DNA from 3 places in the Paenarthrobacter sp. TE4293 genome. Region 1 is predicted to be linked to each of the others. Evidence: riboswitches for the same ligand, from Rfam matches in the RefSeq annotation. Region 1 holds a riboswitch; each other region holds the start of a gene.
The links. Region 1 has a riboswitch for S-adenosylmethionine ahead of QF015_RS12660 (DUF1737 domain-containing protein). Riboswitches for the same ligand answer to the same signal wherever they lie in the genome.
Positions count from the first base shown of each region.

Region 2: it holds a riboswitch for S-adenosylmethionine, as region 1 does, so the genes downstream of both, metX (homoserine O-acetyltransferase MetX) here and QF015_RS12660 (DUF1737 domain-containing protein) in region 1, are expected to answer to the same signal.
Region 3: it holds a riboswitch for S-adenosylmethionine, as region 1 does, so the genes downstream of both, QF015_RS09950 (aminotransferase class V-fold PLP-dependent enzyme) here and QF015_RS12660 (DUF1737 domain-containing protein) in region 1, are expected to answer to the same signal.

Region 1 covers NZ_JBNJRY010000005.1:325,570-335,346, forward strand. Annotated here, with positions in the region: gene QF015_RS12640 (PLP-dependent cysteine synthase family protein) at 1-242, opposite strand, end outside; gene QF015_RS12645 (aromatic amino acid ammonia-lyase) at 236-1,840, opposite strand; gene QF015_RS12650 (NtaA/DmoA family FMN-dependent monooxygenase) at 1,840-3,168, opposite strand; gene QF015_RS12655 (SulP family inorganic anion transporter) at 3,322-5,025, shown strand; SAM riboswitch class IV at 5,113-5,224, shown strand; gene QF015_RS12660 (DUF1737 domain-containing protein) at 5,238-5,504, shown strand; gene QF015_RS12665 (rhodanese-like domain-containing protein) at 5,501-5,911, shown strand; gene QF015_RS12670 (O-succinylhomoserine sulfhydrylase) at 5,912-7,120, shown strand; gene QF015_RS12675 (hypothetical protein) at 7,131-7,742, shown strand; gene QF015_RS12680 (glutamate--cysteine ligase 2) at 7,729-8,925, opposite strand; gene QF015_RS12685 (UDP-N-acetylglucosamine 1-carboxyvinyltransferase) at 8,966-9,777, opposite strand, start outside.
Region 2 covers NZ_JBNJRY010000009.1:177,275-187,051, forward strand. Annotated here, with positions in the region: gene QF015_RS18220 (winged helix DNA-binding domain-containing protein) at 1-398, shown strand, start outside; gene QF015_RS18225 (hypothetical protein) at 461-913, shown strand; gene metX (homoserine O-acetyltransferase MetX) at 942-2,063, opposite strand; SAM riboswitch class IV at 2,078-2,194, opposite strand; gene QF015_RS18235 (bifunctional o-acetylhomoserine/o-acetylserine sulfhydrylase) at 2,379-3,719, opposite strand; gene QF015_RS18240 (VOC family protein) at 3,919-4,557, shown strand; gene QF015_RS18245 (CPBP family intramembrane glutamic endopeptidase) at 4,719-5,492, opposite strand; gene QF015_RS18250 (histidine phosphatase family protein) at 5,516-6,196, shown strand; gene QF015_RS18255 (DeoR/GlpR family DNA-binding transcription regulator) at 6,272-7,063, opposite strand; gene QF015_RS18260 (class II fructose-bisphosphate aldolase) at 7,087-7,941, opposite strand; gene QF015_RS18265 (1-phosphofructokinase family hexose kinase) at 7,923-8,891, opposite strand; gene QF015_RS18270 (ROK family protein) at 8,888-9,777, opposite strand, start outside.
Region 3 covers NZ_JBNJRY010000004.1:223,565-233,341, forward strand. Annotated here, with positions in the region: gene QF015_RS09900 (GDSL-type esterase/lipase family protein) at 1-376, shown strand, start outside; gene QF015_RS09905 (DUF4097 family beta strand repeat-containing protein) at 462-1,310, shown strand; gene QF015_RS09910 (PadR family transcriptional regulator) at 1,310-1,924, shown strand; gene QF015_RS09915 (50S ribosomal protein bL37) at 2,038-2,112, shown strand; gene rsrA (mycothiol system anti-sigma-R factor) at 2,201-2,461, opposite strand; gene QF015_RS09925 (sigma-70 family RNA polymerase sigma factor) at 2,458-3,252, opposite strand; gene QF015_RS09930 (DoxX family membrane protein) at 3,434-3,949, shown strand; gene aroA (3-phosphoshikimate 1-carboxyvinyltransferase) at 3,956-5,329, shown strand; gene rsgA (ribosome small subunit-dependent GTPase A) at 5,332-6,447, shown strand; gene hisN (histidinol-phosphatase) at 6,502-7,314, shown strand; SAM riboswitch class IV at 7,498-7,611, shown strand; gene QF015_RS09950 (aminotransferase class V-fold PLP-dependent enzyme) at 7,644-9,053, shown strand; gene QF015_RS09955 (class I SAM-dependent methyltransferase) at 9,225-9,777, shown strand, end outside.

The sequences.
Region 1 (9,777 bases):
GGCTTCAGCTCCCCGGACCTCTCTGCCGCCCGAACCATGCTGAGTGCGGTGCGGTCCTTGATGGATCCACCGGGGTTCTCGGACTCGAGCTTGACGTGGATGGCGCTGCCCAGGCCGCGGCCCAATGCTTCGAGCTTCACCAAGGGCGTGTTTCCCACTTTGTCCAGGACCGAAGCATCCAGCCCGTCAGGCACCGGGGCCGCCGCGTGCACCCCTTGGTGACGAATCGTCGGATTCACCATGACCCCGTCCCTTCCTCTGTCTCCGGGAAAAGCTGGCTGACGACGTCGCGCAGTGCAGCCCGGGCCCGTTCCACCAGGTCCGGCGCCGAAGGCCTGTCGGCCAGCACGTCGGCGAGCCGGCCCACGACGACGCCTGTCCCCCTCCCGAGGGGCTGCGCAGCTCCCGCTTCGAGCAGCAGGTACGAGGCCGTCAGAGCCTCGATCGTGACGAGCTTCTCCAGGACATCCAGCGACTTCTCGAGTTGCTGCAGAGCCAAAGGGGCAAGTGTTGAGTGGTCCTCGACGTCGGCCGAAAGAGTGGGGGCGCCCAGGGTGGCCGGGGCTGCCAGGAACTTGAGCTCGGCCAGGAGCCCCGCAGCGGAGTACCACAGCAGCCCGGGCAGCTCCTCCTGGGCCAGACCGGGGGCAAGACCGGGACCGGCGCCGACACCGCTCCCTGTTTCAGCTGCCGCCTGTAAATGCCGGGCCCGGATAGCCCGCTGCGGAGGATATAACTTGGCGATGCGCCGTTCACTGGCAATCCCCACATGGGCCAAGGCCAGCCGCAAGCTCTCAAAAGCAAGGGCGAGCTGCATCGGTTGGAAGTTTCCGCCCGACACCATCTGGCCGGAGTCGACATCCACCAGCGGGTTGTCGCCTCGGCCATTGAGCTCCACCTCCAGGGCAACACCGAGCTGCGCCACGAGGGACCGGAAGGCCCCGTGGGTCTGCGGCGCTGCACGGAAGGACAAGGCATCCTGCACGGACACCTCAGGACGGGCACCCTCCAACCACCCACCGCTGAGCAGGCGGCGGACAGCATCAGCCGAATCACCCTGGCCGTCCACCGCCTTGGCCGCCTGGATTGCCGGCGAAAACGGACTGAGGTTACCGCCGCCGTCGTACCTTGCGATGCTCTCCAGCGAGAGGGAAAGCGCGACGTCGGCCAGTCGGGCCAGATGCTGCAACCGGACCAGCGCGAGGGTCCCGGCGCCGACGGAGTATGCATTGGCGCTGACAAGGGCGAGCGCCTCACCGGGCGCGAGGACCAGGGGTTGGAGCCCCGCATCGGCGAGCGCTTTGGCACCCGGCACCAGGGTGCCGTTCGCGTCGATAGCTTCGCCCTCACCGATGGCGACGGCGGCGACGGCGGCCAGCTGGGTGAGGTCTGACGACCCTACGGAACCTTCGCGAGGGATGGCGGGGAGGACACCGCGGTTGAGGAGTTCGGCATAGAAGCCCGCTGTTTCCGGCCGCACTCCCGAGCCGCCCCGGCTGAATCCGATCAGGCGTGCGAGGATCACTGCCCGGGCCGCGGCGCGGTCCAGATATTCGCCCACCCCGCTGTTGTGGTACCTGACCACCTGGACCTGATAGGCCAGGAGCGACTTCTCCTCCACATCCGTGTCCCGACCGGACCCGAGAAGGGTGTTGAGTCCATAGACCCGTTGTCCGGACGCCGCCGTGCGCTCCAGTATTTCCCGGGAACGTCCGATCAAAGACAACGCATCTGGGTTGAGTTTCACGTGGAACGTGAGGTCTTTGGCAGCCAAGGCAACACTTCTCGCAGTCACCGGTGCCGTCCCGAGGAGAAAGGTCCGTGTTTCGGAAGAGACCATCAGAAGTCCAAGAGATTCTGCCGGAACCCACCGTTGCCGTAACTCTTCCTCAACAGGCCGCGGCGACGCAGCTCCGGGGTGAGCTTGTCCAGCACCCCGTGCACCGTCACCGGATCCACGAAGCCGGAGAAGAGGAAGCCGTCTCCACCCACTGCAGAACCGGTCTCCTCCAGGTAGTCGGCGATTTCGTCCGCTGTTCCGATGATCGAGTCGCCGGCACCGCCGCTGCGGGCCTGCAGGATCTGGCGCAGCGTGGACCCTGGGGGCGCGGCCTTGGCAAAGTGTTCCAGCGTTCCCTGGTTGCTGTTGGTGCTCAGCTCGGGAAGGGGCTCGTCCAGGTCGAACTTCTTGAAGTCGATCACGGAAAGGTAGGAGATGGAGTTGAGTTGGCTGTCGATGTCCCGTTGGGTGAGCTCCCGGCGTTGCGCCCGCAATTCCTCTGCCTCGGCGGTAGAGCCAACCACAGTGGGCTTGAGCACGAACAGGACCTTGACGTCGTCGGGGTTCCTGCCGGCTTTGGCAGCCTCGGCGCGGATCGAGTCCCGGTAGGACTTCATGCCGTCGACGCCCCGGGCCAAGGCAATGGCAACATCGGCATGGCCTCCTGCAAACGCCTTGCCCCGAGGCGAAGCCCCAGCTTGAACCAGCACCGGCTCCTCCGGCAAAGGCGCCGTGTTCAACGGGCCCCGCACCTTGAAGAAGTCGCCTTGGTGGTTGATCGGGTGCACTTTGGTGTGATCGGCGAACACGCCGGCGTCAACGTCCTCAATCACGGCGCCTGGTTCCCAGCTGCGCCACAGCCGCCGGACGACGTCGACGAATTCCTCAGCTTTCTCATACCGCAGATCGTGTTCAATCTGCTGGTCCAGCCCATAATTCTGCGCGGCAAGGTCGCTCCCTGAGGTGACCACGTTCCACCCCAATTGCCCCTCGGAGAAGTGCTGCAAAGTGGCCAGGAGCCGGGCAGCTGTGAAGGGCGGGTAGAAGGAGGCGCTGACCGTCGGCACGATCCCCAAGTGTTCGGTGGCAGAGAGAAGGTAGGGAACCAGCGCCAGCGGATCGTGTTTGGGCGCGAACGAAGCATGGGCCAGGGATACCTCGGCCGAACCACCATAGGTGTCCGGCACCGTGAGGGAATCCTCGATGATGAACAGGTCCAACCCGGATCGCTCAAAAGCCCGGACGGCTTCCTGGTAAAGGGCGGGTTTCTTCCAGTCGTAGCCCAGTCCGTAGCCCGGCGTCCCCCATCCCTGAACACCGAATCCGTGGCCCACAAACCATCCAAAATGCAGCATGGGCTTGAGTGTAGAACTGCTCTGTCCGTTCACCACGACCTGATTTCATGCGAAGTTACAGGGGGTCGTACTGGGTCAATTATGCTCCCGGGACGTCACATTTGAACGTCCCCCGGACCGGTCCGGATTTCCACATACGGCGTTCGCCGTGTTCCGCAAAGAGCAGGGGTCGGGAATGATCGCAGTATGAGTGCAGCAACCACCCGTCCTTCAGCCAAGGACCGGCTATCCGGCGTCTGGGCCCTCAAGGGCTACCAGCGTGAATGGTTGCGGCACGACATCATCGCCGGTGCCGCACTGTTCGCCCTCCTGGTGCCGGCGGGGATGGCCTACGCGCAGGCCGCCGGGCTTCCTCCCGTCACCGGGCTCTACGCGACTGTCATCCCGCTTCTCGTGTATGCCGTCGTCGGGCCTTCCCGCATCCTGGTCCTCGGCCCCGACTCGGCTCTCGCCCCGCTGATCGGAGCGGCGGTCATCCCCCTGGCGGCGGGCGGCAGCGACAAGATCGTGGCCCTGGCAGGGCTCCTGGCGTTGCTGGTTGGCGCCATTATGCTGGCCGGTTCCGCACTGAGGCTGGGTGCGATCACCGGCCTGTTGTCCAAACCGATCCGGCTCGGGTACCTGAACGGGATCGCGCTGCTGGTGGCGCTGTCGCAATTGCCGGCGTTCCTGGGAATAGAGGCCGACGGCGATATCTGGCAAAAGCTCGCTAAGGTCACCACCGGGGTAATCACTGGTGGGGTCAACCTCTCCGCGCTGCTGGTGGGAGTGGGTTCGCTGGCGCTCATCTGGATCCCGAGGTTCCTGAAGTGGAAGGTGCCTGGCGTTTTGTTGGCGGTGGTTGGCTCCTGCGTGGTGACGGCGCTCTTCGACCTTGACGACGACCTGAAGGTCACGGGGGTTCTCCCCCAGGGCCTGCCCATGCCCGCACTCGACGGCATCGGCTGGGTGGACGCCCTGACTCTGCTCCCGGCCGCGGCGGGCATTGCCCTCATGGCCTTCGCAGATACTGGCGTCCTCTCCCAAACCCTGGCCGCCAAGGAAGGCAAGCGGGTGTCCGGCAACAGGGAGATGGCAGCGCTCGGGGCGGCAAACGCTGCCACAGGATTGCTCGGTGGATTCCCCATCTCCGGAAGCGCCTCCCGGACACCGGTGGCAGTAGACGCCGGAGCCAAGTCGCAACTGACCGGTGTCGTGGGAGCAGCCTTGGTGCTGGCGTTCATGCTGCTGGCTCCGGGAGTGACCGGATACCTGCCCTCGGCGACCCTGGCCGCCGTCGTCATTGCCGCAGCAATCGCCCTGGCAGATCCGGCCGGCGTCAAAAGACTCCTGGGCATGAGCCGAAGCGAGTCCGTAGTGATGCTGGTGGCATTCCTGGGGGTCCTGACAGTGGGTGTCCTCCAAGGAATAGTGGTAGCCATTGCCTTGGCCCTCCTGGATTTCGTCCGTCGGGCGTGGGATCCGTATCGCACCGAACTCGGCACAGAAGAAGGCGTCCCCGGCTACCACGACCTCGAACGGCACCCCGAAGGCAAACGCATCCCCGGGCTGTTGATCCTCCGCTTCGATGCACCCCTGTTCTTCGGCAACGGGCACGTTCTGGCCAGCTTCGTGAGGGAACAACTGGATGAGGCCCCCGACGAAGCCGCGGATCCCGTAGGCCACGTCATCCTTGCCGCAGAACCCATCACCGGGATCGACACCACGGCCTTGGACGATCTGGTCACCCTGGACGAATGGCTGGCCAGCAAAGGAGTGGACTTGGTGTTCGCCGAGCTCAAAGGGCCGGTGAAGGACACGTTGCTCCGTCTTGGCACGGCGGCCCGTTTCACGCCGGACCATTTCTTCCCGACCGTCGGGGCTGCGGTGCGGGCCCTGAAGGACCACTAGCCGATGCAGCCGCCGATTACGCAACATGACGACGCTGCAACCGCCTGCAAGTGCAGCCCGATGCCCGTGGATGTTACGTTTTTCTTGAGTAATGAGTACCAGCGCAAAGCCCTGACTTGCTGGTCGGCAACCCTCTCTCCGGCGGGGTGCCTCAGGTGACTACTCGGCGTATCGACACTTCGAACTGCAAGCGTGACTGAGGAGCACCAGCAATGCCTGAACCCACTGAAGAAAAACTCTCATACCGCCTGATTACAGGCCCGGATAACCGTGAATTCTGCGAGCGTATCCACAACTCCCTCGCCGAGGGCTATGTGCTCCATGGCAGCCCGGCCGCGACCTTCAACGGCACGGACGTCATCGTTGCCCAGGCCATCGTGCTCCCCGCCGCGATCGCCAACGCTGATGCCGCCGTCGCCAATGCCGTAGACCAGCTGGAAAACGACGACGACCAGGAAGCATTCGAGGGCCACGCATGAGCTACGCAGGCGACCTGACCCCGCAGGACGCGTGGGCCAAGCTCGAAAAGGGCGCCATTTTGGTGGATGTCCGCACCGAAGCCGAATGGGCCCACATCGGCATCCCCGACACCAAAGCCACCGAGAACGATCCCCTGTTCATCCAGTGGAACCTCGCCGGTGGCATCCCGAACTCCCGCTTCATCGACGATCTGCAGCAGCAGGCACCCGAGGATGACGCCGTGGAGCTCGTCTTCATCTGCCGTTCCGGACAGCGTTCCATCTCGGCCGCCGTCGCTGCTACGCAAGCCGGTTTCACCGCCTACAACGTCCTTGAGGGCTTTGAGGGCGAACCGGACCGCTACGGTGAGCGCACCGTCAACGGCTGGAAGAACCGTGGCCTGCCAACGAATCTGGGGACCGAGTAAGTGACTTTTAATCCCGATGCCGCCGGCTGGAGCCCCGACACCCAGGCCGTCCGCGGCGGCCTTGACCGCACCAACTTCCAGGAAACCTCCGAGCCCGTTTTCCTGAACTCCGGATTCGTGTACGAGTCGGCCGCTGCTGCCGAGCGTGCCTTCACCGGAGAAGACGAACGCTTTGTCTACTCCCGCTATGGCAACCCGTCCGTGGCTACTTTCCAGGAACGGCTCCGGCTGCTCGAAGGCGCCGAAGCGTGCTTTGCGACGGCGTCCGGCATGTCCGCGGTGTTCACAGCCCTGGGTGCCCTGCTGGCTGCCGGTGACCGCGTGGTTGCCGCCCGGTCGCTGTTCGGCTCCTGCTTCGTCATCCTCAACGAGATCCTGCCGCGCTGGGGCGTGGAAACGGTATTCGTGGACGGGCCGAATCTGGAGCAGTGGCGTGAGGCCCTTTCCGTGCCTACTACCGCGGTGTTCTTTGAGTCTCCGTCCAACCCCATGCAGGAGATCGTCGACATCGCTGCCGTCAGCGAACTGGCGCATGCCGCCGGGGCGACTGTCGTCGTCGACAATGTCTTTGCCACTCCCCTGCTGCAGCGCTGCGGTGAGCTGGGTGCGGACGTCATCGTCTACTCCGGCACCAAGCACATCGACGGCCAGGGACGTGTCCTTGGCGGCGCGATCCTGGGCACCAAGGAATTCATCGAGGGTCCGGTCAAGCAGCTCATGCGGCACACAGGCCCCTCGCTGTCCGCGTTCAACGCCTGGGTGCTGACCAAGGGCCTGGAGACCATCGGGCTGCGGGTGAACCACAGTTCTGCGTCCGCACTGAAGATCGCCGAGTGGCTGGAGCAGCAGCCTGCCATCAGCTGGGTCAAGTACCCGCTGCTGAAGTCCCACCCACAGTACGAGCTCGCCGCGAAGCAGATGAAAGCCGGCGGCACTGTGCTGACGTTCGAGCTGTCCCCGTCCACTGGACGTTCTGCCAAGGAGGCCGCGTTCGCATTGCTCGACGGCCTCCGCGTCATCGACATCTCCAACAACCTGGGTGACTCCAAGTCGCTCATCACCCATCCGGCCACCACCACCCACCGGGCCATGGGCCCCGAGGGACGTGCGGCGATCGGACTCAGCGACGGCGTGGTCCGTCTGTCTGTGGGACTGGAAGACGTGGACGACCTCATCCTGGATCTGGAGAAGGCCCTCAAACAGGTCTAACCTTGCTGCCATGAGCGGGAACCACCCCTACCGCCGTGCCGGAGCGACCATCGTTGCCGGCACGGTGGTGTGGTTCGTCGGCATCTCCCCGGTCTCCCGTGTCTACATCACCCCCGACAATGCCGAACGCCTGCGCATGCTGACAGCGGGCCAACGCGGCTGGATCGCGGGGCAACATCTGACCGCTGTGGGAACCGTCGCCGTGCCGGTGGGATTCGCAGCGTTCGCCCGCGCGCTCCCCGGCAAGGACGCCTCGCGGAGGACGGCGGGAAAGTGGGCTCTCGCAGCCGCCGGAGCGTTGCTCGCCGGCGCCCCGCTGTTCGTCTCAAGCCTCGCCCGGCGTGCTGCCGACCTTGAGGGTTTCGCCTACCGCAGGGGCTCAAACGCCCCGTTCCTGGCGTACTCCGGACTCCATGTTGTGGCGCTGGCTGCCCTCGGCGGGAGTCTTTTGTCCCTGCCCACACAACGCTGGATCGGGCTCACTGCTGCAGCCAGTGCGCCCCTTTACGGCGCCATCCTGGTAGCGAAAAAGGACATCCCGCCGTTCGTCTTCTACGCGGTGGAGGGGCTCGTCGGCGCGTACCTGATGATGTGGGAAGACCCGGACGCTAAGGCCTCCTGACCCGCGTCAGCATCGGCGCCGGTTCCCTGTGCGCGTCGGCGGTCGCACCACGCACCGTCATTTTCGCTGCATGGCCCACGACGGCGGCCAAGGCGTCGCTGGTGGGTGGACTGTCCGGCTGGCTCTGCCCGCTGCGTTGCCTTTCGTTGTAGCGGGCAGCGGTTTCGCGTTGTTCGCGGGCACCGTTGCCCCTTCCCAAAAGGTCCGAAATCCCTGCTTTGACCAGCTCCAACTCGCCTTGGTCATCCAGCACCGGGCTCAGGTAGTCCACCAAGGCCCACACGACCTCCGCGGCCGGCAAGGGGCGGAAGTCACCAAAATCCAGGAGATCTCCACGCAACCCCGAGTTGCTCGCCTGCCAACTCGCCATCCGCAGGAGTGCCGTGGGCACTGCGGTGGGCTCAACGCCGTCGAGCATTTCCAAGGAAGCCGTCTCCACCAAGGCGCGGACCAGCACCGCGATCAATGCGGCGTCGTCCGCCCGGAGGCAAACGTCAGCCACGCGGACCTCCACCGTAGGGTGGTCCCTGGAAATGCGGGCATCGAAGTAGATCATGCCTTCGTCCAGGATCACGCCCGTCTCCAGGAGCCGCTTCACCATGCGCCGGTAGGCCGTGAGCGAACCGAAAACGGCCGACGGGCCCGAGGTGGGCCAGCGGTTCCAAGCCTGGGTCCGGTAACTGTCGAAGCCGGTGGGAAGCCCGCGCCAGTAGGGCGAATTGGCGGTGAGGGCCGTCAGAACCGCGAGTTTGTCGCGGATATGGTCCAGCACCACCACACCCTCCTCCGGTGACTCAACCGACGTGTGCACGTGGAAACCGCACGTCAGCTGCTCCGTCGCGATGATTCCGAAGCGATCCAGCATCGCGGCATAACGGGGATCGGGTGTGGTGTGCGTGGCCGAAGCCAGCGGAGAAGTAGCGATCGCCGCAACCCGCGCTCCGTGCTGGCGGGCCGCTTCGTTGGCCATGGCCCGGCCCCGGCGGATCTGCTGCAGGAGGTCACCATGGCTATGGCAAGGACGGGTCTGGGTCTCGATCTGCTCCAGCTTGAGCTCATGACTGAGCCCCGTTCCAGTGGCAGGCTCGCTGTGGCCCGCCAGCAGCGCATCCGCGAGGGCCAGGGGTTCACCCGTCACAGGATCGACGATGAGCAGCTCTTCCTCTACCCCGAAAGTCCGCATGCTCCATTCTGCGTCAGGAGACCGGGTGAGGACAGGGTGACTAGTCCTGGAAGTACTCGATCTTCGCGCCGATGGTGTTCAGTCGCTCGGCCAGGTCCTCGTAGCCGCGCTCAATCACGTAGATGTTGCGCAACTCAGAGGTCCCACGGGCCGCAAGCATCGCCAGCAGCAGGCAGGCAGCAGGGCGCAGGGCCGGTGGGCAGCCGATTTCCGCGGCACGCCATTTGGTGGGTCCGTTGACGTAGATCCGGTGCGGATCCAGCAACTGTACCTGGGCGCCCAGCTTGTTGAGCTCCGTCAAATAGATGGCGCGGTTTTCGTAGACCCAGTCGTGGATCATGGTTTGGCCTTCGGCGTTACCTGCAATCACTGCGAAGAACGGCAGGTTGTCGATGTTGAGGCCCGGGAAAGGCATGGGGTGGATCTTGTCCTGCGGTGCGCGGAGCTCGGACGGCTTGGTGGTGACGTCCACCAGGCGGGTCCGGCCGTTGCGTGCCATGTACTCGCCGGAGATTTCCAGGTTCTGACCCATCTGCTCCAAGGTAGCGAGCTCGATTTCCATGAATTCGATGGGAACCCGGCGGATGGTGACCTCGGAGTTGGTGACGATCCCGGCGGTGATCAGGCTCATGGCCTCAATGGGGTCCTCGGACGGGAAGTACTCGATCTCCACATCAATGGCGGGGCGGCCAGTAATCTTCAACGTGGTGGTGCCGACGCCCTCAATCTCTACTCCCAGTCCCTGCAAGTAGAAGCAGAGGTCCTGGACCATGTAGTTGGGGCTGGCGTTGCGGATTACCGTGGTGCCTTCGCGGTGCGCGGCAGCCATGATGGCGTTCTCGGTGACGGTGT
Region 2 (9,777 bases), on a different contig from region 1:
GGACCTTGGCGTCGGTCTCCTTCGACGGCTTCGAGTTCCACCTTGACTCCGGGGACGTGGAGAACCTCGTCAACGGCGGGGATCGTGCTCCGGCCAGGGAATCCGCGCTCCCCCGCGTTGACCTTATCCAGTGCTACGACGAGTACGTCATGGGCTACTCGGAATCCCGAAGCTACCTTGGCGGGACAGCACCGTACTTGCCCGAGGACAACGGACCAATGCACGTGGTCCTGCTGGATGGCAGGTTGGCCGGATGGTGGCGGCACAGCTTCTCCGGCGGGGCGTGCCGGGTGGAGGTCCGAATGAACCAGCCCACCACCCCGCCGGAACAGCTGGCACTGGAGGCCGAGGTTGAACGCTATGGACGGTTCCTGGGGATGGACACCAGGCTGCTCTGACGCATCCGGGGTGGCATCAGGTGGCAGGGCTAAGCTGGGATAAGACCTAGGAGGCCTGCACTGTGAACAATCTGATCTTCTGGATCATCGTCTGCTCGTGGCTGATTCCACTCGGGATCCGTATGTACAACCGTTCCCGCGCACGCCGGATCCAGGACGGAACCTTCCGCGGTCCCGGCTATCGGCAGCAGCATCTGCCTGGCCCGGGGTATCCCCAACAGGACTACCCGGGGTATCCGGAGTATCCGGGGCAACCCCACCCTGGACCCGCCAACCCGCAGCAGGATTACCCGGGGTATCAGTCCCCGCCGAGCGTCATCCGCCCCGCGGAATCGGCACCGCAGGCCGGTCCGCCGTCGAGCCCTTCATCCCCCACACCGTTTCCCTCGGCCAGCGGAACGGAGCCGCAAGGCTACCGGGCCCGAAAGCTGGCAGAGCTCGATGCGAAGTTCAGCAACGGGGAAATCGCCATGGAGGACTACATGAAGCAGCGCGGCCAGATCATGAACGGCTAAGCCGGCCTGTGCAGGCCGACGGCGCGATCTAAGCGAAGAACGCTTCGCGGAGTTGCGCCGAGAGTTGTCCGATTTCCGTCAGGAAGCCGTCGTGGCCGATGGGTGCCTCGATGACATGGACCGGCACATCCCCCGGCAGCGCTGCCGCCAATTCCCGGGACTGTGCCGGGAAATATAGCCTGTCGCTGTCCACCGCCGCCACGAAGAATTCCGCGGTGGTGCGCGATAACGCCGCTTCCAGCGATCCGCGTCCACGCGCAACGTCATGGGACATCAGGGCTTCGGTAATGGCGATGTAGCTGTTGGCATCAAACCGCCGGACAAGCTTGGTCCCCTGGTGGTCCAGGTAGCTTTCCACCTGGTAGCGGCCGCGCTCCCCCAGCACCGCAGCGGCCAGGGGTGTCTCCTGGTGCTGCGCTTCCCGGCCAAAGCGGAAATCCAGTTCCAACGCCGAGCGATAGGTGATGTGCGCAATGCGCCGGGCCAAGGCGAGCCCGCGCTCAGGGGCAGTGCCACCGTAGTAGTCGCCGTTGTTGAAGTTCGGGTCCTGCCGGATGGCCAGGGTTTGGGCCTGTGCAAAGGCGATCTGCTCAGCCGTGCTGTACGCGCCTACAGAAATCACGGCGCAGCGCTTCACCCGCTCGGGGAACGTCGCAGCCCATTCAAGCGCGCGGGCTCCACCCATCGAACCGCCCAATACGGCATGCCAGGCGTCGATCCCGAGGGCGTCGGCCAGCCGGGCCTCCGCCTCGGTGCTGTCACGCAAGGTGACCAACGGGAACCGGGAGCCCCAGGGACGCCCGTCCGGCGCCTCGGAGGAGGGTCCGGTACTGCCGTAGCAGCCGCCCACGATATTGATGGAAATGACGAAGAACCTGTTGGTGTCGATGGTGGCACCGGGGCCAACCAACTGCTCCCACCAGCCCTCTTCATCAGTGGCTCCGCGGGCGACATGCGTGCTTCCCGTCAGGGCATGCTGGATGAGCACAGCGTTGGACGCATCCGCGTTCAGCTTCCCCCACGTTTCATACGCCAGGACAACATCCGGGAGGAAACCACCGGCCTCAAGGTCCAGCGGTCCAATCCCGGCGTACTTGACGGTCCCGTCGTCTTCTCCGGATTGTGGAAGGGCTGTAGCAGTAATGGTCATTCCTTTGACACCTATCCTCGCGCTTGCCTGTCGCCTTGCGTGCGAACAGGCCAGGTCTTCACCCGGGGCACCCCACCGCGGAGGAGGGTTGCCGGCCAGCAAGCCGGGGCTGTCTGCTGGCACTCATGACCTAATACGAAGAGTCTAGGAAAAACAGGGCGGTTCTGGCGAAGAATGTGACACCAGTGTGACGGTTTAGGACGGCTTCGTTCACGAACGGGCGCCCCGGAATGCCGCCCGGCGAATAATCGTCGGTCCGGGCGGCCTTCCAGTAAAGGCGTCGGGCGCGGTCGCGCCGTGTCTTCCAGGGGCGGCTCAGGCGCCCTTGGCTGCCCGGAATCCGGCCTCGAGGTCGGCAATGATGTCATCCACGTGCTCGATACCCACGGACAACCGCACCAGCCCCGGATTGACGCCCGCAGCCACCTGCTGCTCGACCGTCAGCTGGCTGTGCGTGGTGGAGGCCGGGTGGATCACCAGCGAGCGGACATCTCCAATGTTGGCCACGTGGGAGTGCAGTTCCAACCCATCCACAAAGCGCTTGCCCGCCTCGACGCCGCCCTTGATGTTGAACGCGACGATGGCGCCCGTTCCACGGGGACCGTACTTCCGGCCACGGTCGTACCAAGGGCTGGACGGCAGGCCCGCATAGGCGACCGACTCGACGTCGTCGTGGGTTTCAAGCCATTCGGCAACCTTGGTGGCGTTGGACACGTGGCGCTCCACGCGCAGGCTCAGTGTCTCCAGGCCCTGGGCGATCAGAAAGGCATTGAACGGGGAAACGGCGGAGCCAAGGTCGCGAAGAAGCTGGACCCGCGCCTTCAGGATGTAGGAGAGGTTGGCGCCAAGGGCACCATCCTTGCCCAGGTCGCGGGCGTATACGAGTCCGTTGTAGCTCGGATCCGGGGTGTTGAATCCCGGGAAGCGTTCCGGGTCCTGGCCGAAGTCGAAATTGCCGGAGTCCACGATGACCCCGGCGATGGCTGAACCGTGGCCGCCCAGGTACTTCGTGGCCGAGTGGACCACGATATCGGCGCCCCACTCGATGGGACGGATGAGGTAGGGCGTGGACAGTGTGTTGTCGACGATGAGCGGCACGCCGGCCTCATGCGCGACACGGGCGATGCCTTCAATGTCCAGGACGTCCTGGCGCGGGTTGGAAACAACCTCGCCGAAGAACAGCTTGGTGTTCGGTTGGACGGCGTCACGCCACTGGTCCAGGCTGTCCGGGTCCTCCACGAACGTGACCGAGATTCCGAATTTCTTCAGGGTATGGGCCAGCAGGTTGTACGTACCGCCATACAAGCTGGGGCTGGCCACGATGTGGTCCCCGGCCTCCGCAATGTTCAGGATGGCGAAGGTTTCCGCAGCCTGGCCCGAGCTGAGCAGAAGAGCACCCAAGCCGCCCTCGAGGCTCGCGATCCGCTGTTCCACGGCATCCTGCGTGGGGTTGCCGATCCGGGTGTAAATGGGTGCGAGCTCGGCCAGCGCAAAACGATTGGCTGCACTCTCGGCGCTGGGGAACACAAAGGACGTGGTCTGGTAGATCGGCAGCGACCGGGCGCCCGTAGCCGAGTCGGGCTCCTGGCCTGCGTGGATCTGGCGGGTTTCGAAAGACCATCCTTGGGACATGGAGTTCTCCTGTTCGTGGCGCATGGGTTCGGCGGAAGTGCTGCGGGTGAGCTGTGGCCAGTCTAGGAAGTGTCCGGAGCCTAAGACAGCTTTGTGACGCCGGTGGAATCTTTCGGTCTTTTCGCGTCCCTGCGTGACGCCACACGCAAAGGTTTATGCACATCCCACCTTAGTTAGGCTTGACTTAGCTGAGACCCCGATCACAAAGTGCCAAGATGAAGCCATGCGCATGGATCACGTCTCTTACGCCTGTGAACGAGATGGCCTCTTGGCCACTACCGAACGAATTTCCGCGGCATTGGGAGTGGACGCTGTCCGGGGCGGAGTGCACCCGCGCTTCGGCACCCGGAACATGATCATTCCCTTGGCGGATAACAAGTATTTGGAAGTCGTGGAGGTCCTGGACCACCCCGCTTCCGACAAAGCACCCTTTGGTCAGGCAGTCCGTGCCCGCTCGGCTGCCGGTGGTGGCTGGATGGGCTGGTGCGTCGCCGTTGATGACCTGGCTCCATTCGAAGACCGCCTTGGCCGCTCCGCTGTTCCGGGCAACCGCAAGTTCCCTGACGGCCGCGAACTGGTGTGGCAGCAGATCGGCATCCTGGGCTTGATTGCCGATCCCCAGGTCCCGTACCTGCTCAAGTGGGAGGGCGACCCCTCACTGCACCCGTCCAGGATCTACGAAAGCGACGTCAAGATGTCCAGCCTCACCATTGCGGGCTCGGCAGAACGCGTCACCGAATGGCTGGGCGAACCGGTGGAAAAGCCGCTGGAGGATGTTGCAGTCCAGTGGATGGCACCGCACGGTACCCCGGGCATCATGTCAGTAACCTTCGAAACCGCCTCCGGGGCCGTCACCATCTGACCGCTCCTTCATCCGGGCCAGCCCCGGCGCCGGTCAACCATGTCCGGAAAAGCTTCGGCCGCCATCAGCGGGTGCCAATGACGTCACCCACCGATGGCGGCCGGATATGTTTAACGCACGGTATGGGCTTGCCAAGCAGCCACTATTGCCGGCTGGTGGAGTCAGCCCAGGCCTACCGCCTTGCCAAACAGGCTGAAGCCAACAAACGCCACGATGTCCAGCAAGGCGTGGGCAATCACCAAGGGCATCACCCGCTTGGTTTTGGTATAGATCCAGGCGAACACCAGTCCCATGACCACGTTGCCGATGAACGGCCCGAAGCCTTGGTAGAGGTGGTAGCTTCCCCGCAGGACGGCGCTGACCACGATGGCCACCGGCATGCTCCACCCAAACTTTCCGAAGCGGTCCAGGAGATATCCCACCACGATCACTTCTTCCACGATCGCGTGCCGGATGGCCGAGAGGATGAGCACCGGCACGGTCCACCAGTAGGCGTCCAGGCCGCTGGGCACAATCGCCGTGGTGATTCCGAGAGCCCGCCCGGCGGCGTAAAGTCCCAACGAAGGGATCCCAATGGCAGCCGCGAGTCCCACGCCCTGAAGAAGGTCCTTGCCGGGGCGGGCAAAGTTGAAGCCGAGCCGGGCAAACGCCGAGCCGCCCTCGTCGTTGCGGTTTGCCTGTAGGTACGTGGACAGGAAGTAGAAGACCAAGGCCACCGGCACCAACGCGAAAATGATGTCCAGCAGTTGGTAGGTAAGGTCAAAGTACTCGCGGGTGCTTTGGGATCTGTTGAGGGTTGAGGTCGCGTCGGCCAACGGAGCCCGCGTCATCTTGTCCAGCAGTTGAACCACGGAGTACACGGCCGACTGGCCCAGGGAAAGGCCCAGCACAATCAGTACTTCGGCGCGCAGCCGTCGGCGGGAAGCAAGGAACATGTACCCACCCTATGCTTGGTGGGATGGGTGCCCCAGCAAGAATCTTCATGATCCGGCACGGCCAGTCCGCCGCCAATGCCGACACGTCCATTTACAACCGCGTACCGGACTACCGGATTCCACTGACGGAGGCCGGCATCGAGCAAGCCCGTGTGGCCGGTGAGGACCTGCGCCGGACGCTCGACGGGCAACAAGTCTGCGTCTATGTGTCACCGTATTTGCGGGCGTACCAAACCTTGGAAGCGCTGAACCTTGGCCCCTTGGTCGAGCGCGTCATTGAGGAACCAAGGCTTCGGGAGCAGGACTGGGCAAACTTCCAGATCGCCGGGGAGATCGAAGACCAGAAGGAGCTGCGTAACCTGTACGGCCATTTCTTCTACCGGTTTCGCGAAGGTGAGTCCGGCTCCGATGTGTACGACCGCGTGTCGTCCTTCATGGAAACGCTGTACCGCCACTGGCAGAAGCCCACGTACGCGCCGAACGCTCTCCTGGTCACTCACGGGTTGACCATGCGGCTGTTCTGCATGCGTTGGTTCCATTGGACCGTCGAGTACTTTGAATCGCTCAACAACCCGGAGAACGCCGAGTTGCGCACCTTGATCAGGAACGACGACGGCCAGTACAGCCTCGATTTACCGTTCAGCCAGTGGGTGCCCAGGGATGTTGACGATTCGGTGCTGCACGCGCCGAGGGTGCAGTTCTAGCCTGGATGGAATTGCGGCCGACAGCCGGGCGGCTGCCCGGTAACGCTGGCTGGTGACGCTGGCCGGCCGCCGCGGCTAGCTGGCGGGCGCGACGATGACTTCGGTGCCCTTGGCTTCGAAGGCTGCCTTGTCCTCGGCGCTGATTCCGGCATCGGTGATGAGGTGCCGGAAGTCGTAGCCGGCCATGGCGGCAAAAGAGCGTCGCCCGACCTTGGAGGAGTCGGCCACAACGTAGGACTCCGTGGCGCGGCGTGCCATGACGGTATTGACCATCGCTTCGCCCTCGTCGGTAATGGTGGGGCCGAGGTCGGGGTCCACGCCGTTGACCCCGATGAACGCAATGTCCAGGGCCACTTTCTGCATGATCACATCTGTGTACGGGCCCACGAGCTCGTAGGAGCGCGGGTTCAGGATGCCTCCTGTGACCATGATCTTGATGTTGGGCCGGACCGCCAGTTGCGAGGCGATATTGATGGCGTTGGTCACGACGGTCAGGGTGGGCCTGTTGGACGGCGCGTTGAGGTCCTCGCGGGTGGAAAGCAGCTGGGCCAGCGCCGTGTTGGTGGTACCTCCACTGAGACCGATCACTGCCCCCGGACGGATCAGCGCGGAGGCGGCCTGGGCGATGTCCTGCTTGGCCTCGGCGTGGTCGTCGCGGTTGTAGCGGCCCGGAAGGTCGTAGGCCACTGATCCCGTCGTCGCGCCTCCCCTGGTGCGGCTGAGCAAACGCTGTTTGGCGAGGCTGTCCAGGTCCCGGCGCGCCGTGGCCGGTGACACGCCCAGACGCGTCACGATGTCCTCGACTTCCACATGGCCGGACTCGGCCAGGAGATCGAGGATGGCGGTCAGCCGATCGGTGCGGGTCATGACGAGCCTTTCGCGGGTTCCTGCTATTTCGCTTTGGCGAACAGCGTCAGCATACGTGCGGACTCCAGCACAAGGGCGTCACGGCCGGCCTTGATGTACTTCCGGGAATCCACCACTGCAGGGTTGGCATCGAGGTACTCACGGACGGCGCGGGTAAAGAACCCGTTCAAATGTGTGGATACGTTGATTTTAGTCATACCTGCGCCGATAGCGGCTACGAGCATCTCGTCTGTGACGCCTGAGGAGCCGTGGAGGACCAGCGGTTTTCCCACCGCGGACTTCAGGCGGGTGATCAGGTGCAGGTCCAAGGCAGCGCTTCGTTCCGTCATGGCGTGGGAGGAACCGACGGCCACGGCGAGCGCGTCCACTCCGGTAGCCTCGACGAAATCCCGGGCCTCGGCGGGGTCGGTCCGGACGCCCGGCGCATGGGCACCGTCCTTGCCTCCGACCTTGCCGAGCTCGGCCTCCACGTACACGCCGCGCTGGTGGGCGTACGCTGCCACACGCTGGGTGACTTCGACGTTCCATTCGTAGGGCAGGTGTGCACCGTCGTACATGACCGAGCCGAATCCGAGGTCCACTGCGGCGAGGGCCAGGTCTTCGGACTCAGCATGGTCCAAGTGCAGTGCGACCGGGACAGCGGCCGAGCGGGCGATCGCGAGCGCGGCTGACGCGACGGGCTCCAGCCCGCCGTGGTACTTGGCGCAGTTCTCGGAGATCTGCAGGATCAACGGAACACCTGCGGCTTCGGCTCCGGCCACCAAGCCCTCGGCTGTTTCAAGGTGGATGATGTTGAACGCGCCCTGGCCTGTGCCGGAGGCTGCGGCCCTGTCCATGAGTTCCCGCGTGTTGACCAGGGTCACCGGGTCTCCTTCCATGTCACGATCAGTTGGTCTTGAAGTTCCTGGTACCGCGGCGAGATTTCACCGGCGGCGGGCATGAGCACTGCCGCTGCTGACCAGGCGGTGGCCCGGCGCAGTATTTCGCGCGGTTCGGTGATGCCTTCGGCGAGTGCGACGGCGGCAGCCGCCACACCGGCGTCGCCCGCCCCGGTGGGGTTGCCGCTCAGGGCCTCGGGCAGTCGCGCGTTCCAGTAGCCACCGGGGGCTGCGTGGTCGAAGGCGAGCATGCCGTCAGCGCCTGCGCTGACGAGGACCGTGCGGGCGCCCATGGCAATCAGGGACAGGGCTGCTGCTTCGATGCTGGACTCGCCGGTCGCTTCGGCAAGCTCGTGGTGGTTTGGCTTGAGCACGTCGGCACCGGCTTTGGCTGCGGCGATGATCCCGGGACCGGAGGTGTCGATGATCGCAGGGATGCCGGCGTCGTGGGCCAACCGCACCAGTTCGGGGTAGAAATCCTTGGGGGCGTCCGGCGGCAGGCTGCCTGAACCGACCAGGACGGAGGCCGGCAGGTTGCGGTTGCCGCTCACGGCTTCGACGACGGCGGACCGCAGCGAGCGCCAATCATCCGGAAGGAGGGCCTGGCCCTCCTCATTGAAGATGGACGTTTCTCCGGCCACCGTATCCACCAGTGCGATGCTGCGGCGCGTCTCGGCGGCGACTCCCACCAGGGTGTGGGGCACTCCGCTGGTCCAGAGTTCAGCTGCGAGGGTCTGTCCGGCGGCCCCGCCCGTGGGAGCGATGGCCAGGACCGGGTATCCGAGCTGATGCGTGACACGGGCGACGTTGATGCCTTTGCCACCTGCTCGGCTCAAAGGCGTGGGGACGCGGTGGCTGGCGCCTTCGGTGATCCCCTGCACCGTGTAGGTCATGTCGATGGCTGGGTTGGCGGTCACGGTGATGATGCGGTTCACGTTGGCTCGCTTCATTGTCCGACTCCCAGGAGCGCGCGTGCGTTCAGGGCGGCACCGAGCAAGCCGGCGTCCTGCCCCAGCTCGGCCCTGATCAGCCGTGGACGCCGCTGGAAATCGAGGATCTGATCGACCTTGGCCCGAAGGGGCTCCAGCAGCTCGTCACCTGCTTCAGCCAGGCCGCCGCCGATCACCACCGCTTCGGTTCCGATGATGTTGACGCACTGGCAGATGGTGAAGGCGAGGGCATCCACGGCATCGGCCCAGATGCGGGCCGCCACCTCATCGCCTTCGCCGGCCCTGAGCAGGACGCCGCGGGCACCGTTCACCCTGTTGCCCGACGCACGGTAATAGCGCTTGGCAATGGCACCCGCCGAACCGACAGCTTCGAGGATGGTGGCGCCCGTGGCACCGGGGCCGGCGTCAGGGTCCGGGACCTGGGCATGGCCGAGTTCACCGGCGAACCCTCCAGCGGTAACAGCCTTGCCACCGGAGAAAACGGCGGCGGCGATGCCGGTTCCCACGACCATCACCACAACGTCGTTGAACTCCTTGGAACCACCAAAACTGTGTTCCACCGCTGCTGCGGAACGAACATCGTGATCGAAGGCCACCGGGATCCCCAGCCGCTTTTCGGCTTCTGCGGTGAACGGGAAGTCACGCCATCCCAGATTGGCCGAGTAGACGCCGATTCCGGCCGCGGAGTCCACGATGCCGGGAACGATGATGCCGGCTGCCCGGGCCGGTGAACCCGGGAATTCGGTAGCCAGCTCTGCGGCCAGCTCAGCGACCCGGTCCAGCACTGCCTCGCCCGGTCGCACAGAATCCAGCGGCGTGGGAACGCGGCGCATGCCAAGGACGGCCCCCCGGGCATCGACCAACCCGGCTTTGATGTCCGTCCCGC
Region 3 (9,777 bases), on a different contig from region 1:
CCGCCTGGTGATCGGACTATCGGGCCGCGACCTCGAGTTTGGCCTGTCCACGGCGCGCAGTCGATTGAACTTGGCCAACATCCTGGATGGAGCCTCGCACAGCAGCGTGGAGGTCTTCGTGGTGGGGCCGCCCCCGACGCTGGACCCTGCACGGAACAAGCGCCTCGCAGAACTCAACACGGCTTTTGCTGACGTCACTACCAGGCGGAACCACCACTACGTTGACACGTTCTCCCCCCTGCTCAACCACGAGCAGTGGAGGACAGACCTCGCCGCCAATGGCGGAACGCCGGGCCAGGCAGGCTACGGATTGATCGCCTGGCTCGTCCTGCACCGCGGCTGGTTCCAGTGGCTTAACATCGCCCAGCCGGAGTAGCCGGCTCCGAGGACACCATTGCCTTCCGGACATACGCGATATATCGTGAGTTCATTGACGCGATATATCGCAATCTGGAGGGATCATGTCTGAGGAACTATGGACTGTGACAAGTCCGCAAACCATCGAAGTGGACAACGTCCGCTCTCTCAAACTGGGAATCGTCAAGGGCCGCTTTGACGTCATGACCCACGATGAACCTTTTGTCCGTATCGAAATCACCGAGATCACGGGCGATCCCTTGACAGTAACGCTCGTCGACGGCCGCCTGGAAGTACGCCATCAATTGCAGGGCCCGCAAGGCTGGTTCCGCAACTTGATGGGAACCGTCAACAACACCAGCACCAACTCCGTGGTGGTCGGGATCGCCCTGCCGTCCGGCGTCGATGTGGAAGCTGGAACTGTCAGCGGCGACGGCATGGTCTCCGGGACCAGCCAACGGACCCGCCTGAACACCGTCTCGGGCTCCGTCATGGCGGATGGAACCAGCGGCGAACTGCACGTCAACACCGTCAGCGGCGAGGTCATCGCCAGGAACCACGACGGCGTCCTGACCGCCAAGAGCGTCTCAGGCGAGGTCACTGCTTCGGGCACGTTCAAGAACGTCCGAGCCAGCACCGTCAGTGGCGACCTCAGCTTCGATCTGCAGGACTATACAAACGATCTTGGAGCCAACTCCGTCTCCGGGGACTTGACCATCAGGCTGCCGCATGACGTCGGCCTGGACATCGTGGCGAAGTCGGCCAGCGGAACCGTGGTGATTGACGACCAGATGTACGCCCAGCCCGGCAGCAACGTGCACACGATCGTGGGTCCGGACGAAAGACTCATGCTGGTGCGCACCAACACGGTGTCCGGCAAAACCTACATCATGCATGGGTCTGCGCCGGAGACGGACAGCAACCACCAGGTTCCCGGCGAGGCGGGCCTCTGATGCCTCCCGTGTTCGCCCACGGCGCCCTGCGCCTTTACTTGCTGGCGTTGCTTGAAGCAGGGCCCAAACACGGATACGAAGTGATCAAGGCCCTGGGTGACCGGTTCGGTGGTACGTACTCCCCCAGCGCGGGAACCATCTATCCACGCTTGGGCAAGTTGGAAGAAGAAGGACTCGTGGCCACGGAGAGCGAAGGCCGCCGTACCAAGTACTTCATCACGGAGGCCGGCCGTGCCGAACTTGATGGCCGCCGTGAGGAGTTGGCGGACGTCGAAAATTCCATTTCGGCCTCAGTCAGACGGTTGGCCGACAACTTGCGCGAAGACATCCGGACCAACATGCGCGGCTTGCGGGCAGACCTGGCGGCAACAGCAGAGGCGGCGCGCACCAGCGCAGCCACCGCGACTGCCAGAAGCAGGACCGCCGGCCACACTCCGGAGGGCCAGCGCTTGCTGAAGGAAGCAGAATTGATGGTCCAGTCATTCAGGGACGATATCCGGGTGGAGTTGCGGCTGCATGGCGCTTCGCAGCCTTTGACGCCCGTGGCACTGGAAACCGTGCGTACGGTGCTGGACCAAGCACGCATCTCGATCAGGAATTCGCTGAGGAGTTAACGCAGTGGTGGGTTCAGCCGGCCGCACACCGTTCCCGGTTCGCGACGCGGCACCTTGATGTGCGAAACTGGAGGGCAGCTCTATTGAGTATCAATCATTGAAGGAGGCCAGCTATGAGCAAGCGTGCACGTAAGCGTCGTGACCGTAAGCGCGGCGGCGCGAACCACGGCAAGCGTCCCAACACCTAAGCCAGCGGCTTAGTGTCACAGGCTTAAGAGCGAGGGCCCCGGAAACCATGCGGTTTCCGGGGCCCTTGGCGTTGGTGCCAGAAGCTGGTCAGGCCTCTACTGGCTTGATCGAGTGGATCCTGTCCAGAATGGAATTCTTGAGGTTTTCCGGTGCCGACTCGGTGCAGGACCGCTTAACCATGGTTCGAATGAGGCACTCGAGGTCGTACTGTTCAGCGCATTCCTCGCAGGTGTCCAAGTGCTGCTTGATTTCGCTGAGGTCCTCCCGGGTCAATGCGCCGTCGAGGTATTCATAGATCCGCTGCATTCGCGTATCGTCGCAATCGCCCAATCCCTGGCAGTCGCTCATTTCTCTTTCTCCTGATTGTTGCTTCCGGCCGCGGCCTGATCTTCGGTTTGGGCCCTGAAGCCCCGTTCGGTGGCGTAGTCCGCCAGCATGTCCCGCAGCATCTTCCTGCCGCGGTGCAACCGTGACATGACCGTGCCGATGGGAGTATTCATGATTTCCGAGATTTGCTTGTAGGCGTATCCCTCAACGTCTGCGAAGTAGACAGCCAGCCGGAATTCTTCCGGGATCGACTGCAACGCATTCTTGACGTCGGAATCGGGCAGGTGGTCCAGCGCCTCGGTTTCCGCTGACCTCAGCCCTGCGGACGTGTGCGACTCTGCCTTGGCCAACTGCCAATCCTCGATGGTGTCCGAGTTGGACTGCAGGGGCTCACGCTGCCGCTTGCGATAGAGGTTGATGTAGGTGTTGGTCAAAATGCGGTACAGCCATGCTTTGAGGTTGGTTCCCGGCTTGTACTGGTGGAAGGCCGAAAATGCCTTGGTGTAGGCCTCCTGAACCAGGTCCTCTGCATCTGAAGGGTTCCGTGCCATCCTCATGGCGGCCGAATACAACTGGTCCACATACTGCATGGCGTCGCGCTCAAAGCGCACCCGCCGCTGCTCGGGAGTCTCCGTAGCGACATCGACGTCGGGTGCGGCCGCGGCGTCGTCCGCGCCGGCCGCCTGGTACATGGCCGCTGCGGCCGGTTCCGTGGTGCTCATCGTTGCCAAGTCTACTGTCAGCTGCGGGGAATCCGGCTGCATGCCGTACCCGAGCTCCGGCAGAACCGCACGGTCCTTAACCAAAGTCAAAAAACCAACTCCGTTCACCAAGGCGGCAACACCGTGCCGCAGTCCGGTCTCCACCGCACCACTAGTTCACAACGGCGGCTGCTGGGTAAATATTCCGCAAAGGTGCAAGACTAGAGCAGACTGCACCCCGTGAACACAACACTCATTGACATAGTGTGGCAAGCCATCCAGGAGGCAAGACATGTCTGTTATCCGTTTTCTCGCGCGGCCCATGCTCGCATCCAGCTTCGTCGTCGCAGGTCTGGACAAGCTCAGGAACGCTGACGACACCGCCAAGCAGCTCTCGCCCGTCCTTCGACGGGCATCGGAATCCCTGCCCTTCAAGACCGACGAGAAAACCCTCGCGCGTCTTATTGGTGGCGCCCAGCTGGGGGCCGGAGCCTTGCTCGGCCTCGGCAAGCTCTCCCGTTTTGCCGCGACCGTTCTGACTGTGACGTCAGCGTTGAACTCCTACGTGGAATGGCGTTCAGCTGACATCAGCACCAAGGAGGGACGGAGCGCACGTAAGGCCCAGCTTCTGAAGAACATCTCACTGACGGGCGGAGTCCTCCTCGCCTCGGTGGATACCGCCGGACGTCCGAGCATCGCCTGGCGTGCCGAGCACTTGGCCGCCGATGCCAAGAAGGTGACGGGCAAGCAGATCAAACGGGCAGACAAAGCTGTACGCAAGGCCGTAGACAACGCAGTTGGAGCATAAGGAAGCATGACAGGTACCACCGCCGCAAACACCGGATCACCCACAACGGCTGCCTCGCTGCCCCTGTGGCCGGCCCCCTACGCCAAGGGGCCGGTCAACGCCACAGTGACAGTGCCTGGTTCGAAGTCGTTGACCAACCGGTTCCTCGTGCTGGCTGCTTTGGCGGATGGTACCTCCCGGTTGCGGGCGCCGCTTCATTCCCGTGATTCCGCCCTCATGATCCAGGCCCTGCGTCACTTGGGTGCCACGGTCAACGAGGTCCCGGGCGACGGCGACTATGGGCCGGACCTGGAGATCACCCCCATGGACCCCGCCGCCGCGGGCGCCGGAGCAACGGTTGATTGTGGCCTCGCAGGAACTGTCATGCGGTTCGTTCCCCCGCTGGCGGCGTTGCGCAGGGGTTCCACCGTCTTCGACGGTGATCCGCATGCCCGCAACAGGCCCATGGGTACCATCATCGAGGCGTTGATGGCCCTCGGCGTCCCTGTCGCAGACGAAGGCGGCAGGACGCCGTCGGCCCTTCCTTTCACCGTGGAGGGCACCGGCGAGGTCCGGGGCGGTCACTTGGTGATCGATGCCAGCGCTTCATCGCAATTCGTGTCCGCCTTGCTGTTGGTGGGCGCCCGCTTCACCGAGGGACTCCACTTGGAGCACGTCGGAAAGCCGGTACCCAGCCTTGACCACATCACCATGACTGTGGAGGTCCTCCGCAGCGTGGGGGTCACCGTGGATGACTCCGTGCCCAACCACTGGCGGGTCTCCCCCGGACCCATCAGGGCCTTCGACCAGAGGATCGAGCAGGATCTATCCAACGCGGGGCCCTTCCTTGCTGCAGCACTGGCGACGCAAGGAACTGTCCGCATCACCAACTGGCCGTCCGGAACCACCCAGGTCGGGGACATGTGGAGGACGATCCTCGCCACCATGGGAGCAACCGTCACGCTCGAAGACGGGACCCTGACAGTGACCGGCGGCCCGTCGATCAAAGGCGCCGACTTCGACGAAACCAGCGAACTCGCCCCCACCGTCGCCGCTTTGTGCGCACTTGCTGCCGGCCCCTCGCGGCTGACCGGCATTGCCCACCTCCGTGGTCACGAGACGGATCGGCTGGCGGCACTTGTCACCGAAATCAACGCCCTGGGCGGCGACGCCGAAGAGACCGCAGACGGCTTGGTCATCCGCCCCGCTGCCCTGCACGCCGGAGTGGTCCACAGCTACGCCGACCACCGCATGGCCACTGCGGGCGCCATCCTGGGCCTCGCCGTCGAAGGCGTCCAGGTGGAAGACATCGCCACGACGTCAAAGACCATGCCGGAGTTCCCGGAGATGTGGGCTCGAATGCTTGAGACGATCCCCGGTACGGATGGGGCCAGCAACTGACCATGGGCCGCGATGCACGTTCCTGGGATGAGTCCGACGTCCGGATACGACCCAACAAAAAAGGTTCAAGGCCCCGTACCAAGGACCGGCCCAGCCATGATGATGCCGTCATTGGCCGGATCATCACCGTGGACCGCGGGCGCTACAGGGCCATTGTGGACGAAGATTCCGCGGATGAACGCGTCATTATCGCCGCCCGCGCCCGTGAACTGCGGCGAAACCCCGTAGTGCCCGGCGACTTCGTCGCTTTGGTGGGGGACGTTTCCGGCGCCCCGGATACCCTTGCAAGGCTGGTCCGGGTGGAGGAGCGCCGGACGCTCCTGCGGCGCAGCGCGGACGACACCGACCCCATCGAACGCGTGGTGGTGGCCAACGCCGATCAACTGGTCATCGTCGTGGCCGCCGCCAACCCTGAGCCGCGCACCGGATTCATCGACCGCGCCCTGGTCGCTGCCTACGACGCCGGCATCGAGCCGTTGCTGCTCATCACCAAGGCCGACGTCAAGGATCCGGCGGAATTGCTGGCCAACTATCTCAGCCTGGATTTCCCGGTGATCATCAGCCGCACGGCGGACTCCGGGGCAGGCGGCATTGATGCCCGCTCCGATGACGGGTTGTCGGCACGTTTGGACAGGGACGCCGTAGCCCAGCTGCGCTCCCATCTTGGCGGAAAAGTAACCGTCATGCTTGGCCACTCGGGCGTAGGAAAGTCCACCATGGTCAATGCCCTCACAGGTGCGGAGAGGGCCACCGGCGGCGTCAATGCCGTGACGGGCCGTGGTCGGCATACTTCCTCTTCCGCTTTGGCCCTGAAACTTGCCGACGCTCCGGCCGGCAGCTGGATCATCGATACTCCCGGCATCCGGTCCTTTGGCCTCGCCCACGTTGACCCGGACCGGATCCTGCATTCCTTCCCGGACCTTGAGCCCGGCACGGAGGCCTGCGAACGTGGGTGCAAGCACGATGCAACCGCCGTTAACTGCGGTCTGGATCCCTGGGTGCGCGAAGGCCATGCAGGACCCTCGGGAGAAGCCAGACTGGCGTCGCTGCGCCGGTTGCTGGGTGCGGACCCACGGTTGGAAGCGAAAGAGACCAAGGAACTGGGCACCGTCAACTGATCGTTGCGGCTTCACGTCCCCACTGCAGCGAACGTTTCAGGATAGTTTGGTGGCATGACCCATCCCGTTTCCACCTACAACGATGACCTGCGCCTTGCCCACGTCCTCGCTGATTCAGTCGATGCCCAGACCATGGATCGCTTCAAGGCTCTGGACCTGAAGATCGAAACCAAGCCAGACCTCACGCCTGTCACTGACGCGGACAAAGCCGCGGAGGAAGCAATCCGTGGACAGCTCTCGCGCTCCCGCCCGCGCGATGCCGTCCTCGGCGAGGAGTTTGGCAGCAGCGGGCACGGTTCACGCCGTTGGGTCATCGATCCCATCGACGGGACCAAGAACTTCGTCCGCGGCGTTCCGGTATGGGCCACGTTGATCGCACTGGTGGATGAAGGCGAACCCGTTGTGGGCGTCGTCAGTGCCCCCGCCTTGTGCAAACGGTGGTGGGCCGCCAAGGACATGGGCGCCTACACGGGCCGGTCCCTGGCTTCTGCTACCCGCCTGAAGGTCTCCAACGTTTCCAATCTGGCCGACGCGTCCATGTCTTACTCGAGCCTGACCGGCTGGAAGGAACGGGGAAACTTCGACGAGTTCCTGGGTCTCACCGATGACGTCTGGCGTACGCGTGCCTACGGGGACTTTTGGTCGTACTGCCTGGTGGCGGAAGGTGCGGTGGACATTGCGTGCGAGCCTGAGTTGAATCTGTACGACATGGCAGCCCTCGTCCCCATCGTGACGGAAGCCGGCGGCCGTTTTACCTCCTTGGAAGGCGAGGACGGACCGTTCGGGGGCAATGCCCTGGCCACCAACTCGATCCTGCACTCAGAGGTCCTGAAGCGACTCAACCCGGGCCTCGACGACCTCCTTTAGCGTTACCTGCCGAACTGACGGTAGATGGCAGTTCAGCGAATATTCGACGGCGGATGCCACCTTAATGTGGCATCCGCCGTTTTTTCTTCGGCTGATCGGCCAAATTCCACCCGGCGTAACAAAGTGCTTAATAATCCGACGTGGCTTTGGAAGGCCTGCCGGAGGTGCCCTAACCTTTTTACAGGTCACGAGTGCCAGCGCTAAACCCCGGTTTGCTGGCCGGCAACCCTCCATTCGCGGTGGGGTGCCCCGGGTGACGACCCGGCCGGTCCGGAACGGATGCGGCAAGCGCGGATCCCCCTATGGGGGTCCCTCTTGAGTGAGGTCCCATGAGCACTGTCACGTTCAACTCAAACATCATTCCGTCTTTTGCCGATGACATCCCGTCCACGTCAGCTGCCGCAACGCGCCCGCTCGCTGCGGTTACGGGAGCCGAGTTGCAGGCTCCGCTGATCCAGGGCGGACACGTCCGCTACGCCAACCTCGACTACGGCGCATCGGCACCGGCCCTGACCGTCGTCTCCGCGTACCTCAACGAAGTCCTGCCCTATTACGCCAGCGTTCACCGCGGTGCGGGATATGCCTCCCAGATCAGCACGTCCGTCTATGAAAATTCCCGGAACATTGTCCGTGAGTTCGTCGGCGGGCGCCCCGACGACTCCGTGATTTTCACCCGTAACACCACGGACTCACTGAACCTTCTGGCCGGTTGCCTTCCCCAGATCGATGGACGGCCAGCCGGGGAAGTTCTTTACCTGGACATCGAACACCATGCCAATCTGCTTCCTTGGCAGGGCGTCCCCCACCGCAGTGTGGTCGCGGCCGCAACGCTGACGGCCACCGTGGACAAACTCCGCGCGGAATTGTCGCAAGGAGGGGTCAGCCTGCTCGCCGTGACAGGTGCCTCGAACGTCACGGGTGAAATCCTGCCCATCGCCGAACTTGCTTCGCTGGCCCACGAATACGGTGCCCGGATCGTGGTGGATGCCGCCCAACTGGCCCCCCACCGCCGGATCAACATCACCGAGGCCGACGTCGACTACGTCGTGTTCTCCGGTCACAAGCTTTACGCGCCTTTCGGTGCAGGTGTCGTGGTTGGCCGTCCGGACTGGCTCGACGCCGGGACGCCCCACCTGGCCGGTGGCGGCGCCGTACGTGAGGCACGCCTGGACTCGGTCAGCTGGGCCAGTGGTCCTGCGCGCCACGAGGGCGGCTCACCCAACGTCCTCGGAGCCGCAACCCTCGCCCGGGCCACGCAGGTCCTTGCCGCCCTGGACCAAGAGGCCTGGCACGCCCACGAATCGGCCATCCGTTCGTACTTGGTGTCCGGTCTTGAAACCATCGACGGCGTGACCGTTCACCGGATCTTCACCGACTCCGTGGACACCATCGGCGTCGTCAACTTCTCCGTGGAAGGTTTCGACGCCGGACTGGTCGCCGCTTATCTGGCTGCTGAGCACGGCGTCGGGCTCCGTGACGGCCGCTTCTGCGCCCACCCCCTGCTCAAGCGACTCGGGCTGCCGTCCGGCTCCTTGCGTGCCAGCTTCGGCGTCGGCTCCCGGTTGGAGGACGCCACAAGGCTGCTCGCAGGCATCGAAGGCCTCAAGCGCAACGGACTGGGCTGGGACTACGTGGTGGACGAGGGCCGTTGGGTCCCCGCCAACGATCACCGGAGCTACCCGGAGTGGGCTCCCAACACTCCCGGCACAGCAGGCGCAGCTCCCTGCACTGTCGACTAAAAGGCGCGGCGCGCTGGACTGCGCGGTTGGCTGTACGGCACGCTCGACTGGAAGGCTCGGCCACGGCGGACTCGGCCAAGCACGATGAGTTCCCCTGGACCGGCCGTCCGGCAGCTGCGGTAAATTCGTAGGGTATCTTTCGCGACCCTCTGAAGGAGTCTTGGCGTGGCATTGCGTTCTCCGGCCGCCTCGAGCGGACAGCCCGGCATCCCGGGGCCCGCCGGACCACGTGGTCCCAAGCTGCATGCTGCCCGCCGCAACGAATTTGGCCAGAGCTTCCAAGACGGCGGAGAGCACTACGACCGCGTGCGGCCCGGATATCCGCTGGACTCCGTGGACTGGCTGGTTCCCGAAGGGGCAAAGGCAGCTGCGGACGTCGGCGCGGGGACAGGCAAGTTCACGGCGCTCCTCGCCGCGCGGGGGCTGGAGGTCGCCGCCGTCGATCCTTCCGCCGACATGCTGGAGCAATTGCGGAAGGCGCATCAACAGGTCACTGCCCTGGAAGGGACGGCCGAGGCAACTGGACTGGCGGACTCAGCATTCGACGTCGTCAGTGTTGCCCAGGCCTGGCATTGGTGCGATCCACTCCTGGCGAGCACCGAAATTGCCCGGATTCTTCGGCCACAAGGAACCTTGGGACTGATCTGGAACCAACTGGATACTGAGGTTCCCTGGGTTCACCGGCTCTCGCGCATCATGCACGCCGGAGACGTCCACAAGCCCG